2 regions of the Pseudomonas muyukensis genome follow, and region 1 is predicted to be linked to the other one. Evidence: riboswitches for the same ligand, from Rfam matches in the RefSeq annotation. Region 1 holds a riboswitch; the other holds the start of a gene.
What was found. A riboswitch is a leader RNA that binds a small molecule or an ion and turns the genes downstream of it on or off. The one in region 1 is predicted to bind cobalamin.
Positions count from the first base shown of each region.

Region 2: linked by a shared signal. The riboswitch ahead of KSS95_RS16755 (CbtB domain-containing protein) and the one ahead of KSS95_RS14845 (ABC transporter substrate-binding protein) in region 1 are both predicted to bind cobalamin.

Region 1 covers NZ_CP077073.1:3,311,529-3,319,397, reverse strand. The annotation lists gene KSS95_RS14855 (substrate-binding domain-containing protein) at 1-405, opposite strand, end outside; gene KSS95_RS14850 (acetyltransferase domain-containing protein) at 908-2,074, shown strand; cobalamin riboswitch at 2,101-2,296, shown strand; gene KSS95_RS14845 (ABC transporter substrate-binding protein) at 2,410-3,438, shown strand; gene KSS95_RS14840 (FecCD family ABC transporter permease) at 3,435-4,451, shown strand; gene KSS95_RS14835 (ABC transporter ATP-binding protein) at 4,448-5,254, shown strand; gene KSS95_RS14830 (OprD family porin) at 5,251-6,588, shown strand; gene KSS95_RS14825 (hypothetical protein) at 6,631-6,951, opposite strand; gene KSS95_RS14820 (GFA family protein) at 7,143-7,523, opposite strand; gene KSS95_RS14815 (hypothetical protein) at 7,694-7,849, shown strand; gene KSS95_RS14810 (hypothetical protein) at 7,859-7,869, opposite strand, start outside.
Region 2 covers NZ_CP077073.1:3,773,428-3,781,296, reverse strand. The annotation lists gene KSS95_RS16780 (response regulator transcription factor) at 1-274, opposite strand, end outside; gene KSS95_RS16775 (DUF1272 domain-containing protein) at 448-690, opposite strand; gene cobM (precorrin-4 C(11)-methyltransferase) at 886-1,638, opposite strand; gene KSS95_RS16765 (cobalamin biosynthesis protein) at 1,667-2,077, opposite strand; gene KSS95_RS16760 (CbtA family protein) at 2,077-2,772, opposite strand; gene KSS95_RS16755 (CbtB domain-containing protein) at 2,783-2,968, opposite strand; cobalamin riboswitch at 3,071-3,233, opposite strand; cobalamin riboswitch at 3,295-3,493, shown strand; gene cobW (cobalamin biosynthesis protein CobW) at 3,594-4,661, shown strand; gene cobN (cobaltochelatase subunit CobN) at 4,665-7,869, shown strand, end outside.

The DNA of each region.
Region 1 (7,869 bases):
GGCGTTGACCTGCAGGTTGCTGACACCGTTGCGGTGGTAAGGAATGGTCACGCTGGTGCCGACCGCCGGTACCTGGACCAGCTTGCCCCAGGCAGCGGCGCGGGTGCTGTTGTAGGTCGACAGTTCGCTGGCGCTGAGCACCGAGTCGGAACCGGCGAAGTCGACGTTGGTGCCGGCAGGCTGGTTGATCGACGCAGGCGCGTTGGTCAGGAAAGCGGTCTTGCCACCGCCGCTGCCCACGCCGGTGTAGCTGAAGCCGCTCGGCAGGATGCCTTCCCAGGTGGCGTTGCCGTTGTACAGCGGCTCAGGCAGGGTGGCACCGCCGCCGACCACAGCGGCCATGGATTGGGCCGAAGCCAGGGTAGCAGCCACCAGGGAGGCGGCGATCACAGTACGCTTAAACATGAAGCAATCTCCTATCGTCGTGTTCGTACGTTGAGTGGGTCGCGCATTGCTGTGGCCGAGGCCGTACACCCTGATCCAGAGGGGCTGGTGGCCTGTCCACGAAGGCAACATTCGCAGCTTGTGGTGACAGGCAAAGGAAAAAACATCGGGAGTTCGAGGGGGAAAACCTCGGGTGTCGCGGGGTGGTTCTGGCGGTTTTGCCGGGGTGTGATGGAGGCAGGCCAGCGGTTATGGGTGGTGGTGATCTGGAGGATTGCCCGCAACGCACTCGGGAGCTTGGCCAGGCAGCGAAAAAAGTTTCAGTGCAGGGCGTGTTCGCCGTGAGTGATGCAGCGTCTGTCAGATCGAGCGCCGCGCGGGCGGCGCTCGGTCTAATAGGCGCTGCATCACCCACGGCGAACACCTGGTGGCCCGCCAGGCGAAATCGAACTATTCAGGCGCTGATAAAATGTAATACGATAACATTTCATTTGAACGCCATTCCTGCCTACGATCCCAGCCAATGACCAGCGCCATTACCCCTTCCCCCTTGCCCAGCCAACGCCTGCAAAGCATCGACGCCCTGCGCGGCCTGGTGATCCTGTTCATGCTCCTGGACCACGTGCGCGAAACCTTCTTCCTGCACCGCCAGGTCAGCGACCCGATGACCATCGACGCCACCGACCCCAGCCTGTTCGCCAGCCGCACCCTGGCGCACCTGTGCGCCCCGGTGTTCGTGCTGCTCACCGGGCTGTCCGCCTGGTTGTACGGCGAAAAGCACCAGGGCCGTGGCGATGTCTCGGCGTTTCTGTTCAAGCGCGGGCTGTTCCTGGTGGTGCTGGAGTTCACCCTGGTCAACTTCGCCTGGACCTTCCAGCTGCCACCCACCGTGGTCTACCTGCAAGTGATCTGGGCCATCGGCCTGAGCATGATCGCCCTGGCGCTGCTGGTATGGCTGCCACGTCCGGCGCTTATCACCCTGGGCGTGTTGATCGTCGCGGGGCACAACCTGCTCGATGGCCTGCACTTCGCGCCGGCATCGGCCCTGCATGTGCCGTGGGCGGTCCTGCACGATCGCGGCTGGTGGGTGGTCACCGACAGCCTGCGCCTGCGCACATCCTATCCGCTGTTGCCGTGGATCGGCGTGATTGCCCTGGGCTACGCCCTTGGCCCATGGTTCGCCCGCGCCAGCCAGGCCGATACCCGCCAACGGCGGCTGCTGCTGGCCGGGGCTCTGGCCCTGCTGGGTTTCGTCGCACTGCGCCTGCTCAACGGTTACGGCGAAACGCCCTGGAACAGTTACCCCAATGTTACGCAGACGCTGATGAGCTTCTTCAACATCACCAAGTACCCGCCTTCGCTGTTGTTCCTGGCGCTGACCCTGGGCACCGGCCTGCTGTTGCTACGCGGCTTCGAGCGTGCTGGCAGCACGCGCTGGATCGGCGTGCTGGCGGTGTTCGGCGCGGCGCCGATGTTCTTCTACCTGCTGCACCTGTATGTGCTCAAGGGGCTGTACCTGGCCAGCGTCGCCCTGTTCGGCCGCAACCAGGGCGACTATTTCGGTTTCGAGGGTATCGCCGCGGTCTGGCTGCTGGCCCTGTTGCTGGCCGCCGCGCTGTACCTGCCGGTGCGTGGCTTTGCCCGGCTGAAGGCGCGGCGCCGCGACCTGGCCTGGCTCAAGTACCTGTAAAGGCGTTTCGCCCGGCGGTGCGATGGTCTACCATGCCGCCCGCCGGTTTCCACACGGAATCAAAAGGGAATCCCAGGCGCGCCCAGCGCGCCGAACGGAACTGCCCCCGCAACTGTAGGTGCCGAGCCCTCGCCATCGATGCCACTGGATGATCCATCCGGGAAGGCCGGCGCCGGGCCTGGACGCACTAGTCAGGAGACCTGCCGGCACGTGTTCACCAACCGGCGGGGTGTCCGGGATGGTCATCCGCCTTGCGCTTGCAGCCTCTGGCTCGCGCCCGGCGATGCCTGTCCGTGCCCATGACCGCACAGCGCAAGACAGGAGACCGCCCCACCATGTTGCCCCACCTCGCCACCGTAGTCGCCGGCTTGACCCTGTCCGCGCTGGCCCAGGCCGATAATGGCCAGGCCAGTGCCACCCAGTATCCGTTGACCCTCGACAACTGCGGCGTGCCCCAGACCTTCGCCCAGGCGCCCGAGCGCGCGGTGACCATCGGCCAGGCCGGTAGCGAACTGCTCTATGCCCTGGGCCTGGGCGAACGCCTGGCCGGCACTTCGCTGTGGTTCAACAACGTGCTGCCCGAGTTCCAGGCGCAGAACGACAAGGTCGAGCGCCTGGCCGACAACGAACCGAGCTTCGAGGCGGTGGTGGCCAAGCGTCCGCAACTGGTGGCGGTGCAGTTCGAATGGATGGTCGGTGCCCAAGGCGCGGTCGCCACCCGCGAACAGTTCGCCGAATTGCAGATTCCCACCTACCTGCTGCCGTCCGATTGCGAAGGCAAGGACAACCTGGTGGGCGCCGATGGCACCCGCCTGCAACCGTTCAAGGTGCAGAGCATCTACAAGAGCATCAGCCAACTGGCCGAGATCTTCGACGTGCAGGCGCGCGGCGCCGTCCTCAACGCGGCGCTCCAGGGCAGCCTGCAGCAGGCGCAGCAACAACTGGCGGGCAAGGACCTGACGCACACCAGCGCGTTGTTCTGGTTCTCCAGCGCCGACCTGGCGCTCGACCCCTACGTCGCCGGCCGCCAGGGCGTGGCCGACTTCATGCTGCAGACCCTCGGCGTGCGCAACGTGGTCGAGTCCAGCGAGGAATGGCCGACCGTCGGCTGGGAAACCCTGGCCAAGGCCAATCCCACCTGGCTGATCATCGCGCGCATGGACCGGCGCCGCTACCCCGCCGATGACTATCGCAAGAAACTCGAATTTCTGCGCAGCGACCCGCTGACCCGCAACATGGATGCGGTGAAACAGGGCCGCATCATCGTCCTCGACGCCGACGCCATGCAGGCCGGCATCCGCCTGTTCCGCGGGCTGCAAGTGCTGTCCACGGCCTTCGCCAGCGGTAGTGCGGCGCAACCATGAGTCGCCTGCTGCCCCTTGGCGCCTTCGCGCTGCTCGCCCTGAGCCTGGCCATGCTCGCCGGGATCGCCATCGGCGAAACCCCGGTGGGCGCCGAAGTGGTCTGGCAGGTGCTGGCCAATCACCTGTGGCAGGCGGGCTATCCGCTCGACCCGATCGACGCCGGCATCGTCTGGAACTACCGCTTGCCACGCACCCTGGTGGCCGCTGCCTGCGGCGCTGGCCTGGCCACCTGCGGGGTGATTCTCCAGGCGTTGCTGCGCAACCCGCTGGCCGAGCCGTATTTGCTGGGTCTGTCCGCCGGGGCCTCGACCGGTGCCGTGGCGGTCGGCCTGCTCGGCCTGGGTGGCGCGGCGCTGTCGCTGTCCGGCGGCGCCTTCCTCGGCGCGCTGGCGGCCTTTGCCCTGGTGCTGGCGCTGTCGCGGGCCAGCGCCAGCCGCCATGACAATGCCCAGGTGATCCTTGCCGGGATCGCCGGCTCGCAATTGTTCAACGCGCTCACCGCGTTCCTGATCACCAAGTCCGCCACCGCCGAACAGGCCCGCGGCATCCTGTTCTGGCTGCTGGGCAACCTCAGCGGCGTGCGCTGGCCGGCGGTGACCCTGGCGGTGCCGGTGGCCGTGCTGGGGCTGCTGGTCTGCCTCGGCCATCGCCGGGCCCTGGATGCCTTCACCTTCGGCGCCGATTCCGCCGCCTCGCTCGGCGTGCCGGTGCGCCGCACCCAACTGCTGCTGATCAGCTGCGCGGCGCTGGTGACCGCGGTGATGGTGTCGATCGTCGGTGCCATCGGTTTCGTCGGGCTGGTCATCCCCCATGCCCTGCGCCTGTTGCTCGGCCCCGGGCACAGCCGCCTGGTGCCGGCCAGCGCGCTGGGCGGGGCGTTGTTCCTGATCGTCGCCGACATCCTCTCGCGCACGCTGATCAGCGGCCAGGTGATCCCTGTGGGGGTGGTCACCGCGTTGATCGGCGCGCCGCTGTTCGCCCTGATCCTGGTCAGCCGTCGGGGGCGCCCATGACCGCGCTGCACAGCCCCGCAATGGCCCCCGTCAGTTGCCAGGGCCTGCGCCTGCGTCTGGGCGGGCGCGAGGTGCTGCATGGTATCGATCTGGCCGTCAAGCCCGGCGAGACTCTCGGCCTGGTCGGCCCCAATGGTTCCGGCAAATCCACCTTGCTCAAGCTGCTGGCCGGGCTGCGCGCGCCCAGCAGCGGCAGCGTCCAGTTGCTCGGCACGCCCCTGGCGGCCCTGCCCCGCCGACGTATCGCCCAGGCGCTGGCGCTGGTCGAACAACAAGCCGACACCCTGGATGCGATCCGCGTGTTCGACGCCGTCGCCCTGGGCCGCACCCCCTGGTTATCGGCCCTGGCCCCCTTCGGAGCCGGCGAGCGTGCCATCGTCGAGCAGGCACTGGCCGACGTCGACGCCAGCCACCTGGCCCAACGCCGCTGGGCCGAGCTGTCCGGCGGCGAACGCCAACGCGTGCATATCGCCCGGGCCCTGGCGCAACGCCCGCAGGTGTTGTTGCTGGATGAGCCGACCAACCACCTCGACATCCAGCACCAGCTGAGTTTGCTCGGCCAAGTCCAGGCGCTGCCGATAACCACCCTGGTGGCGTTGCACGACCTCAACCAGGCGCTGACCTGCGACCGCCTGGCCGTGCTCGATCAGGGCCGCCTGGTGGCCCTCGGCAAACCGGCGGCGGTACTGACAGCCGAACGCCTGCTCAGTACCTTCGGCGTGCACGCCCATTACCTCATCGACCCTTTCGATGGCGCGCGCATCCTGCGCTTTCGCGCCCCTGAGCGCGGAAACCGCCCGTGAAGCCCCTCGTCCTCGCCCTGCCCCTGTTGAGCTTGACGCCCCTGGCCCTGGCCGATTCCAGCCAGTCCCAGGGCAAAGGCTGGCTCGCCGACAGCCGTTGGCAGTTGCTCAACCGCAGCGTCTTCGACCAGCGCGACTATCGCCATGGCGGGCGCAACAGCGGCGCGCGCAACGCCTACAAGCCGCGCGCCGAGCGCAACGGCAAGGCCGAGGAATGGGCCTATGGCGTGATGGGCACGTTCAACTCGGGCTTCACCCAGGGCCTGGTCGGTGTCGGCGTGGATGCCCATGCCTACCTCGGCATGCAGCTGGACAGCGGCGGTGGCCGTGCCGGCAAGGCGCGGCTGCTGGGGCTGGACAACCAAGGCCATCCCAAGCGCGACTACAGCCGTGGCGGCGCGGCGCTGAAGCTACGGGCCTCCAACACCGTGCTGTCCTATGGCGAGCAGCGGGTCAAAACGCCTGTGTTCAGCTCATCCGACAGCCGCCTGCTGCCCGAAACCGCCACCGGCCTGTTCCTCACCAGCCAGGAACTGGACACCCTCAAGCTGGTGGCCGGGCACTTCAACGAAAGCACCGATCGCAACGCCTCCAGCCACGACCAGGGCTTCGTGGTCAACTACTCCAATGCCCGCCAGGGCAAGCAGTTCGACCTGGCCGGCGCGGTATGGAACCCGTCCGCCACGCTCAGCGCCAGTCTCTACACCTCGCGTTACCAGGACAGCTGGAACCAGCATTATTTCGCCAGCACCCTGAGCCACGCCCTGGATGCGCGACGCAGCCTCAGCCTGGACCTCAACCTGTACCGCACCACCGACACCGGCAAGGCGCTGTCCGGGCGTATCGACAACACCACCTGGAGCCTGGTCTCGCGCTACGCCGAGGGGCCGCATGCCTTCAGCCTCGGCTGGCAGCAAGTGGATGGCAATACCCCGTTCGACTACGTGACCCGCGGTGCGATCTTCCTCGGCAACGCGGTACAGATGTCCGATTTCAATGCGCCGAACGAGAAGTCGTGGCAGGCGCGCTATGACCTGAACATGGCCGGATACGGCCTGCCGGGGTTGAGCCTGACGGCGCTGTATGTGCGGGGGTTCGCCATCGACGGGACGCACCTGGACCCACGCGGCGGCTATGCCTACCTGGGCTATGGCAAGGACGGCCGGCATTGGGAACGTGACCTGGAGGCGCGCTATGTGGTGCAGGACGGCAAGGCCAAGGGGGTCGCGTTCTCGTTGCGGCACAATGTGCATCGAGGCAACACCGCGCAGGCGGAACTGGATGGGGACCAGATCCGCCTGGCGGTGGAGTGGCCACTGGCGGGGGGATGGTGATTCAGCCTGCCGGGAACCGGGCCAGGTCGAGGTGTGTCGGGATCATGCCGGCTCAGTGGCCTGGGGTAGTTGCCAGTACGCCAGCTCCTGCGGCGTCAAGCTGGCCAGTACCTGGACGAAAATCTCGCTGAACTCGCTGCTGACATTGCCAAACGCCTTGTAGTTGCTGAGCAGGTAGCGCTTGACCGTGTTTGGCCAGTTTCCGGCCTTGTGCGCGGCGATGATGATGCCTTTGGCGTCCTGGTAGTAGGCTGCAGGCTTGACCTCGGTCAGGCGCCGCTCGAAATGCCCGCAGGTCCACTCATCTGCACGGGCCTCGAATTCGTCCAGCAGTTTCACTTTGTATAACGCAAGCTCTGGCATGGGTTAGCTCCTTGGCGTTGACGGGAAGGAGACGGTAGGCGATTGCGCTTGGGCTGGAAATGAACGCGGTGTTGAGGGATGCCGCCTGATACGGGAAGGGTCTGACAAACGAGCTGGCGGAGCTGCCCGTGCTGCCTGCTGGCGCACTGGCGACGCCGCCCCTAGTTGATCGCCCCAAGCGTCGCGACTGATCAGCCACCGGCATCGACCTTCCACCAAGCCGGCCGGCTGCCTTCGAACGCATGCGCAACCGGTCTAAGGCCCGGCGCCTGTGGGTCATCGAAACAGCCCAGCAACAAGGCCACGGTCGGCCCATCGTCGACGGCGCCCAGGGAGCTGCCGCAGGTGGCGCAGAAGGCACGGCTGGACGCTGACGAGGAACGGTACAGCGCAGGCGCACGCCCCTCCCCGACCCAGCTGACCGCTGCCTTGTCGAACTCGACCCAGCACAGGGTCAAGCCACCCGAGTGCCGCTGGCACTGGGAACAGGAACAGGTATGGGGAAAATCGGCCTCGCCCTCGGCGATAAAACGGATGCGGCCACACAGGCAGCCACCAGTAAAGCGGGTCATCGCACGCACCTCCTGCACTGACGGGAGCTGGCACGATAGCCAAGGGCGCAGCGATTGTTGGACGGATAAAGTGTTACACCATATGGCATGGGCGCAGGCGAGGACTGCACCCGGCATGCCCCACTGCTAGAGTGCCCGCCCTGATACACAGAGACAGTGGAACCTGCTTGATGGACAGAATGATTCAATTTATTGCCGTGGTCGTGCTGTGCACGCTCATTGGTACCGCTTGCGAGTACTACGGGGTGAATCAATACCTGAAATGGTTGTTGATGGCGCTGCCAGCCATCGTCTGGGTGCGCCTGCGCAATCCATTCCAGCGCTGAGTGCGGCACTTACCAGATTT
Region 2 (7,869 bases), 460 kb from region 1:
AGCGGCGTACATAAAGGTCGGCGGGTTGGCCGGTGAGGGCCATTATCCTTGGCGCGGGCTCCAGCAGTTTAAGGCGCTTGATCACCTCCATGCCGTCAAGGTCGGGCAGGCCGATATCGAGGATGACGACTTCGGCCTTGGTGTCCCTGGCCAGGCGTGCGGCATCCTTGCCGCTGCCGGTTTCACCCACGACGGTGAAGCGTTCGCGTTCGAGCAGCATGCGCACGGCCAATCGAACAATGTGGTGGTCATCAACCAGCAACACGGATGTCATATGGGTAACTCCTGTACAAGGTGCAGCCCGCGTCCTGCGTTTCACTGCATACGCAAGGCGGCGGGCCAACTGGGCTGCGCGCACCTTACGGATAATCAGGAGCCTTGGTAATAGGCGAGTATAGGTGTGTTGATAAACCTACAAGATGTTGTTGAAAATTCCTACAAATACCCTCAAGGGCAAGCTGCGTGAGGCTTGTTGACCCGCTGGGTCGCTGCCGGGTTGTTGGCCAGGGCCTTGCCGGTGCGGGTAGGGCGGATCACCAGTTGCCCGCCGCAATTGGGGCACTGGCCCTGGAAGTGGCGCTCGTTGCAGGGGCGGCAGAAGGTGCATTCGAACGAACAGATCAGTGCATCCGGGCTGTCGGCCGGCAGGTCGCGGTCGCAGCATTCGCAGTTGGGGCGCAGTTCGAGCATGGCAGGCATTCCGTTGGCAAGTTGCACGCAGTGTGCAACGCCGCCTTCCCCGACGGCAATCAGCCCTTGCAAGGTCTTCGCGATTTTTCGGGCATGGCTGTATTCAATTCAACAATGCCGGGGCTGCTTTGCAGCCCTTTCGCGACACAAGGCCGCTCCTACAGGGCGGCGCGGTCGTCAACGACGGCAATCGCTTCAACTGCCCTGGCGGTACAGGTGGGCGTGCCCGGCCCGGTACAGCGCGGAGTCGGCGAACGGCGCATCGCCCAGCACCTGGCCGACCAGAATCAGCGCGGTGCGGCGAAAGCCTTTGGCCGCTACCCGCTCGACGATATCCGCCAGGGTGCCACGGGCCCAATCCTGGTCCGGCCAGGTGGCACGGTGCACCACGGCAATCGGGCAGGCGCCGCCATAGTGCGGTAAAAGCTCGTCGACGATGCGCGCCAGGTGCTTGACCCCCAGGTGAATGGCCAGGGTGCTGCCATGCCGGGCCAGATCGGCCAGTTGTTCGCCAGGCGGCATCGGCGAGCTGTCGCCGTAGCGGGTGAGGATCACCGTCTGCGCCACGTCCGGGAGGGTCAGCTCGCAGCCCAGCAATGCGGCGCTGGCGGCAGTGGCGGTGACCCCGGGAATGATCTGGTAGTCGATGCCCAGTGCCTGCAGGTGGCGGATCTGTTCGCCGATGGCGCCGTACAGGCTGGGATCGCCGCTGTGCACCCGGGCCACGTCCAGGCCTTCGGCGTGGGCCTGGCGCATGGCTTCGACGATCTGCTCCAGGTGCAGTTCGGCGCTGTTGAGCACGGTTCGGGCGTTATGGCCCTCGAGCAGCGCAGGCGGGACCAGGGAGCCTGCGTAGATGATCACCGGGCATTGGCGAATCAGGCGCTGGCCCTTGACCGTGATCAGTTCCGGATCGCCGGGGCCGGCACCGATGAAGTAGACCGTCATGGCGGTTCCTTGCAGGTAAAGATGCGGATTATCCGCCGATGGCCAGCGCCAGGGTAGCGCCGGCAAGGACCTGCCGCGGCACGTGCAGGTTGGGTTGTGGCGAAGCGCGGGCAGCCAGGGCCAGGGCGGCGCTTTCGGCCACGCCCCAGCAGCCGGTCTGGGCGTAGGCAGTGGCCGAGCGTTGGCTGAGCATCGGCTCGAAAGCCAGCAGGTGCGCGGCGTCGAAGCACAAAAACGGCACGCCAAGGCGCTCGGCCAGGGCCAGCAAGCCCGGTTCGCGGGCCTTGGGGTCGATGCTGGCGATGGCGCGCAAGGCCGACAGGGGCAGGGCGTGGCGGGCCATGGTCTGGCGCAGCAGCACCGCCAGGGTCTCGACGGGGCAGCCGCGGCGACAACCAAAGCCCGCGTACAGCGCGGGCTGCAGGCTGAAGTCGAGCATCAGGCCGGGTTGGCGCGGCGGAACAGCCAGGCGCTGAGCAGGCCCAGGGCCAGCCAGAACGCGGCGTTGGTCAGCCAGGAGGCGATCTTGAACTGGCTGGCCAGGGCCTCTGGCGCCAGGCTGGCGTGCACCGCCGGTTGCGGCGCGCCGATCACATGGGGGCTTACCAGCAGCACGACACCCAGCACCTTGAACAACCAATGCCGGCTGAACACCAGCAAGGCCAGGCCGGCCGCGGTGGCGGCGGCGGTGCCGATCCACCAGGCCTGGCGTTGGCCCAGGTCGGCGGCGGCGGTGCCTGGCAGCTCGGCGGGCAAGCCCAGGGTGGGCGCCAGGCAGAACACGGCGAAGCCGGCCAGGCCCCAGAGCGCCCCGGTGCTGACGCGGCCCGGCTCACGCAGGCTGTACAGCGCGGCGAGGAGCAGGGCGAAGCCGACGGCTACCACCAGGTTGCCGCCGGTGGTGGCCAGCACCCGCTGCCAGCCGTCTTCCGGTGCCCAGGCCTCGGCGCTGTGCTCATGGCTGTGGCCGGCTTCGGCTGGTGCGTGTTCATGCTGCTCGGCTACCGGGGCGGCGCTCTCGAAGGTTTCCGCCTGGAGGATCAGCGGGGCGATCCAGAAACTTTGCAGCAGGGTCAGCAGCAGGGCGGCGAGCAGCCCGCTGAAGCCCGCGGTGCGGGCAATGCGCGTGATCATGCAGGGATACTCAGTGGCAGGGGAAGGCGGCGCTGTGGCGGGTGTCGTGGGCGGCGTTGTGTACCGCCTCGATGTGCGAGAAGCCGGCGAAGTACACCAGGCTCAGGCCCAGCAGGCTGGCGCCCACGGCGACCAGCAGGCGCTGGCTGAGGCTGACGGGGGTGGCGATGCTGTGCTTGGCACTGGTGATAGGCATGACGCGTTCCTCTGCTGCTTTTGTTTTGGGCAACGGGCAAGCGCGACGCCCCCAGGCACGGATGGCCCAGGGCATGCGACAGCACCCGCCCACCGCGGGGTTGTTCATCGAGCACGGCAGGCCGGTCTCCGGGCTGGCGAGGCAGGGTGCGCTCGCTTACCGTTGCGGGGGCAGCACCGGCTTTGTCCTGGCCTGTTGGAGGCCATGTGACGCACCGGTTTCCCGTTTCACCCCCGGCTGGGGGCACCTGCAGGCAATGCGCTAGCAAATCACGGGGCGTAGCCGGCGTCAATCGCGGCGGCGGTTGACCGTTGTCGGGTGGATGCGTAGCCTTGCCGCTTCGAGGTTCTCAGGCCTGGCCTGAGCTAAGACGGGAACGCGGTACAAGCCGCGGCTGCCCCCGCAACTGTAGGCACTGAAAGGTTCGGCACAGCCACTGCGCAGGCGCGCGGGAAGGCGCCGAGCCACCGGCCCCGACGCCGGATTGGTGCAAGCCAGGAGACCTGCCTCGCGACGTTTTCGACTTTCAACCGGGCGGGGTGATCCGGTGGCGAACGCGCCCGGCCAGCATGGCCGCGGCCGCCGTCCCGCATGCCCGCGCCACAGCCGCCAAGGGCAACGCGACATGAAAACACTGGCCAAGCTCCCCGTCACCATCGTCACCGGCTTTCTCGGCTCGGGCAAGACCACCTTGCTCCGCCACATGCTCGACAACGCCCAGGGCCGCCGTATCGCGGTGATCGTCAACGAATTCGGCGAACTGGGCATCGACGGCGAGATCCTCAAGCAGTGCAGCATCGGCTGCACCGAGGAAGAGGCGCTGGGCCGGGTCTTCGAACTGGCCAATGGCTGCCTGTGCTGCACCGTGCAAGAGGAGTTCTTCCCGGTGATGCGCGAGCTGGTGGCCCGTCGCGGCGACCTGGACCATATCCTGATCGAAACCAGCGGCCTGGCCCTGCCCAAGCCCCTGGTACAGGCCTTCCAGTGGCCGGAAATCCGCAACGCCTGCACGGTCGATGCGGTGATCACCGTGGTCGACAGCCCGGCGGTGGCTGCCGGCACCTTCGCCGCCTACCCCGAGCAGGTCGACGCCCAGCGCAAGCTCGACCCCAACCTGGACCATGAGTCGCCGCTGCACGAGCTGTTCGCCGACCAGTTGGCCAGCGCCGACCTGGTGGTGCTGAACAAGGCCGACCTGATCGACGCCGCCGGCCTGGCCGGGGTGCGCGCCGAGGTGGCCGAGGAACTGCCGCCGGCGGTCAAGGTGATCGAGGCCAGCAGTGGCCGCCTGCCGCTCGACGTGCTGCTGGGCGTGGGCGCCGAGTCCGAGGCGCATATCGATGGCCGTCGCACCCATCATGATTCGCACCACGACGGTGACGATCACGACGACCACGATCATGATGCCTTCGACTCGATTTCCATCGACCTGCCCGAGGCCGACGAAAGCCTGCTGCTCGATGCCCTGAGCCAACTGGTCGGTGAATTCGGCATCCTGCGCGCCAAGGGTTTCGCCGCCATCCCCGGCAAACCGATGCGCCTGCTGATCCAGGGCGTGGGCACCCGTTTCGACAAGCACTTCGACCGCGCCTGGCGCAGCGATGAAGCGCGCATCACCCGCCTGGTACTGATTGGCCAGGACCTTGACGCCGTGCAGCTGCAAGCGCGCCTGCGCCAGGCCCTGGGCGCCTGACCCATGCACCTGCTGCGGACCCAGCCCGGCGGCTTCGTGCCGGACGACAGCATTGCCGATCTCGGCCAGACACCTGCCGAGCTGGTGATCCTCTGCAGCGGCGACTCCCATCTGGCACTGCTGGCCGAAACCGCCGAGCAGTTGCCGGACGATTTTCCCAGCGTGCGCCTGGCCAACCCGATGCAGGTGCAGAACCACGCCTCGGTCGACCTGTATGTCGACCAGGTCCTGCGCCATGCCAAGCTGGTCCTGGTCTCGCTGCATGGCGGTGTCGGCTACTGGCGCTACGGCGTCGAGCAGTTGGTGGCCCTCGCCAGCCGTGGCGTGCAGTTGGTCCTGGTGCCGGGCGACGACCGCCCGGACCCGGAACTCACCGACCTGGGCACGCTGCGCGGGGCCCAGGCCGAGCGCCTGTGGCACTACCTGCGCCAGGGTGGCAAGGCCAACGCGCTCAACCTGTTCAAGTGCCTGGCCAGCCAATGGCTGGGGCGTGACTACCCCTGGGACGAGCCCCAGCCGCTGCCGCGCACGGCGGTCTATCACCCGGCCCGCGCCAGTGCCGTGCTGCAGGACTGGTACGGCGAGTGGAACCCCGAGTACCCGGTGGCGCCGCTGCTGTTCTATCGCTCGCACCTGCAGGCGGCCAACACCGCGTTCATCGATGTGTTCTGCCAGCGCTTGCAGGCGTGCGGGCTCAACCCGCTGCCGATCGCCGTGGCCAGCCTCAAGGAGCACGCCTGTCTGGAGCAGGTGCAAGCCTGGCTCGACGAGGTGCAGGCCGAGGTGGTGATCAACACCACCGGTTTTGCCTTGTCCAGCCCAGAGCAGCCCAACCTGCGCCCGCTGCGCCGCGACGTGCCGGTGTTGCAGGCAATCTGCGCCCAGGACAACCGGCCCGGCTGGGAGCAGAGCGAGCAGGGCCTGGGTGCCCGCGACCTGGCCATGCACATTGCCTTGCCGGAGCTTGACGGGCGCATCATCACCCGCCCGGTGAGCTTCAAGGACCTGGCCTGGCGCAGCGAACGCAGCCAGGCCGACGTGGTCTGCTACCGTGCCCACCCCGAGCGCATGGACTTCGTGGCCGAGTTGGCGCGGCGCTGGGTGGCGCTGGCGCGCCTGGACAACCAGGAAAAACGCGTGGCCCTGGTGCTGGCCAACTATCCGACCCGCGACGGGCGCATTGGCAATGGCGTGGGCCTGGACACCCCGGGCGCGGCGTTGAACATACTCAGGGCCATGCAGGGCCGGGGCTACCCGGTCGCCGGCCTGCCCGACAGCGGCACTGCGCTGATCCATCAGTTGTTGGGCGGCGTGACCAACGACCTCGACCACCTCGACCAGCGACCCTGCGCCCAGAGCCTGAGCCTGGCCGATTACCAGGCGGCCTTCGCCGCGCTGCCCGAGGCCAACCAGCGTGCCGTGCTGGCGCGCTGGGGCACGCCCGAGCAGGACCCGATGTTCCGCAGCGGGCGGATGATGGTCGCTGGCTTGCGCTATGGCTTGACCTTCGTCGGTATCCAGCCGGCGCGCGGCTATCAGGTGGACCACAGCGCGGTGTACCACGACCCGGACCTGGTGCCGCCGCATGGCTACCTGGCGTTCCATTTCTGGCTGCGCAACGGCTTTGCCGCCGATGCCGTGGTCCATGTCGGCAAGCACGGCAACCTGGAGTGGTTGCCGGGCAAGGGCGTGGGGCTGTCCGCCGAGTGCTGGCCGGACGCGCTGCTCGGGCCGCTGCCGAACATCTACCCGTTCATCGTCAACGATCCGGGCGAGGGCGCCCAGGCCAAGCGGCGTACCCAGGCGGTGATCATCGACCACCTGATGCCGCCGCTGACCCGGGCCGAGACCTACGGCCCGTTGCGTCACCTGGAACAGCTGGCCGACGAATATTACGAAGCCCAGCTGCTCGACCCACGTCGGGCCCAGGAGCTGCAACGGGACATACTCGAGCTGCTCAAGCGCAACCACATCGACCGCGAGCTGCAACTCGAAGGCCAGCTGGACGACGCGGCGGTGTGGCTGCCACGCCTGGACACCTATCTGTGCGACCTCAAGGAATCGCAGATCCGCGACGGTTTGCATGTGTTCGGCCAATCGCCGGCCGGGCGCTTGCGCAACGATACCCTGCTGGCCTTGTTGCGGGTGGCGCGCGGTGATGGCAAGGGGGCCAACGCCAGCCTGATCCGTACCTTGGCCAAGGCCCTTGGGCTCGGCTTCGATCCACTGGACTGCGACCTGGGGCAGCCCTGGGACGGGCCGCGGCCTGCGCCGCTGCAGGCGGTGGACGCGGCCTTGTGGCGGACCTGCGGCGATACCCGCGAACGCCTCGAGCTGCTGGCGTCGAGCCTGATCGAGCAGGCGTTGCGCGGTGCTGTCGAGCTGCCGCAAGCGCCGTGCTGGCAACCGCTGCGCGAGGTGCTCGCGGCCTTGCTGGACGATGTCGCGCCGCGCCTCGATGCTTGTGGCGACGCCGAAATGGACGGCCTGCTGGCCGCCCTGGCTGGGCGTTTCGTTCCGGCCGGGCCCAGCGGCGCGCCCAGTCGCGGGCGCTTGGACGTGCTGCCCACCGGGCGCAACTTCTATACCGTCGATGTGCGCAACCTGCCGACCACCACCGCCTGGCGCCTGGGCTTCGCCTCGGCCAACCTGATCCTCGAACGCCACCTGCAGGACCACGGTGACCACCTGCGCCAACTGGGCCTGTCGGTGTGGGGCACGGCGACCATGCGCACCGGCGGCGACGATATCGCCCAGGCCATGGCGCTGATGGGTGTGCGCCCGGTCTGGGCCAGCGCCAGCCTGCGGGTCGACGACTTCGAGATCCTGCCGTTGAGCCTGCTCGACCGGCCGCGGGTGGATGTGACGCTGCGGGTTTCCGGGTTCTTCCGCGACGCCTTCGGCAACCTGATCCGCCTGTTCGACGCGGCCGTGCAGGCGGTGGCGGCGCTGGACGAGCCTGACGACTACAACCCGCTGGCCGCCCGCGTGCGCGCCGAGCGCGCCGCCCTGCTGGCCGAGGGCCTGGACGCCGAGCAGGCGGCCCGCCAGGCGGGGTGGCGGGTGTTCGGCGCCAAGCCCGGGGCCTATGGCGCCGGGGTCCAGAACGCCATCGACGGGCGCCTGTGGCACAGCCGCGACGACCTGGCCGAGGTCTACCTCAACCATGGCGGCTACGCCTATGGCGCCAGCGACGAGGGCACCCCGG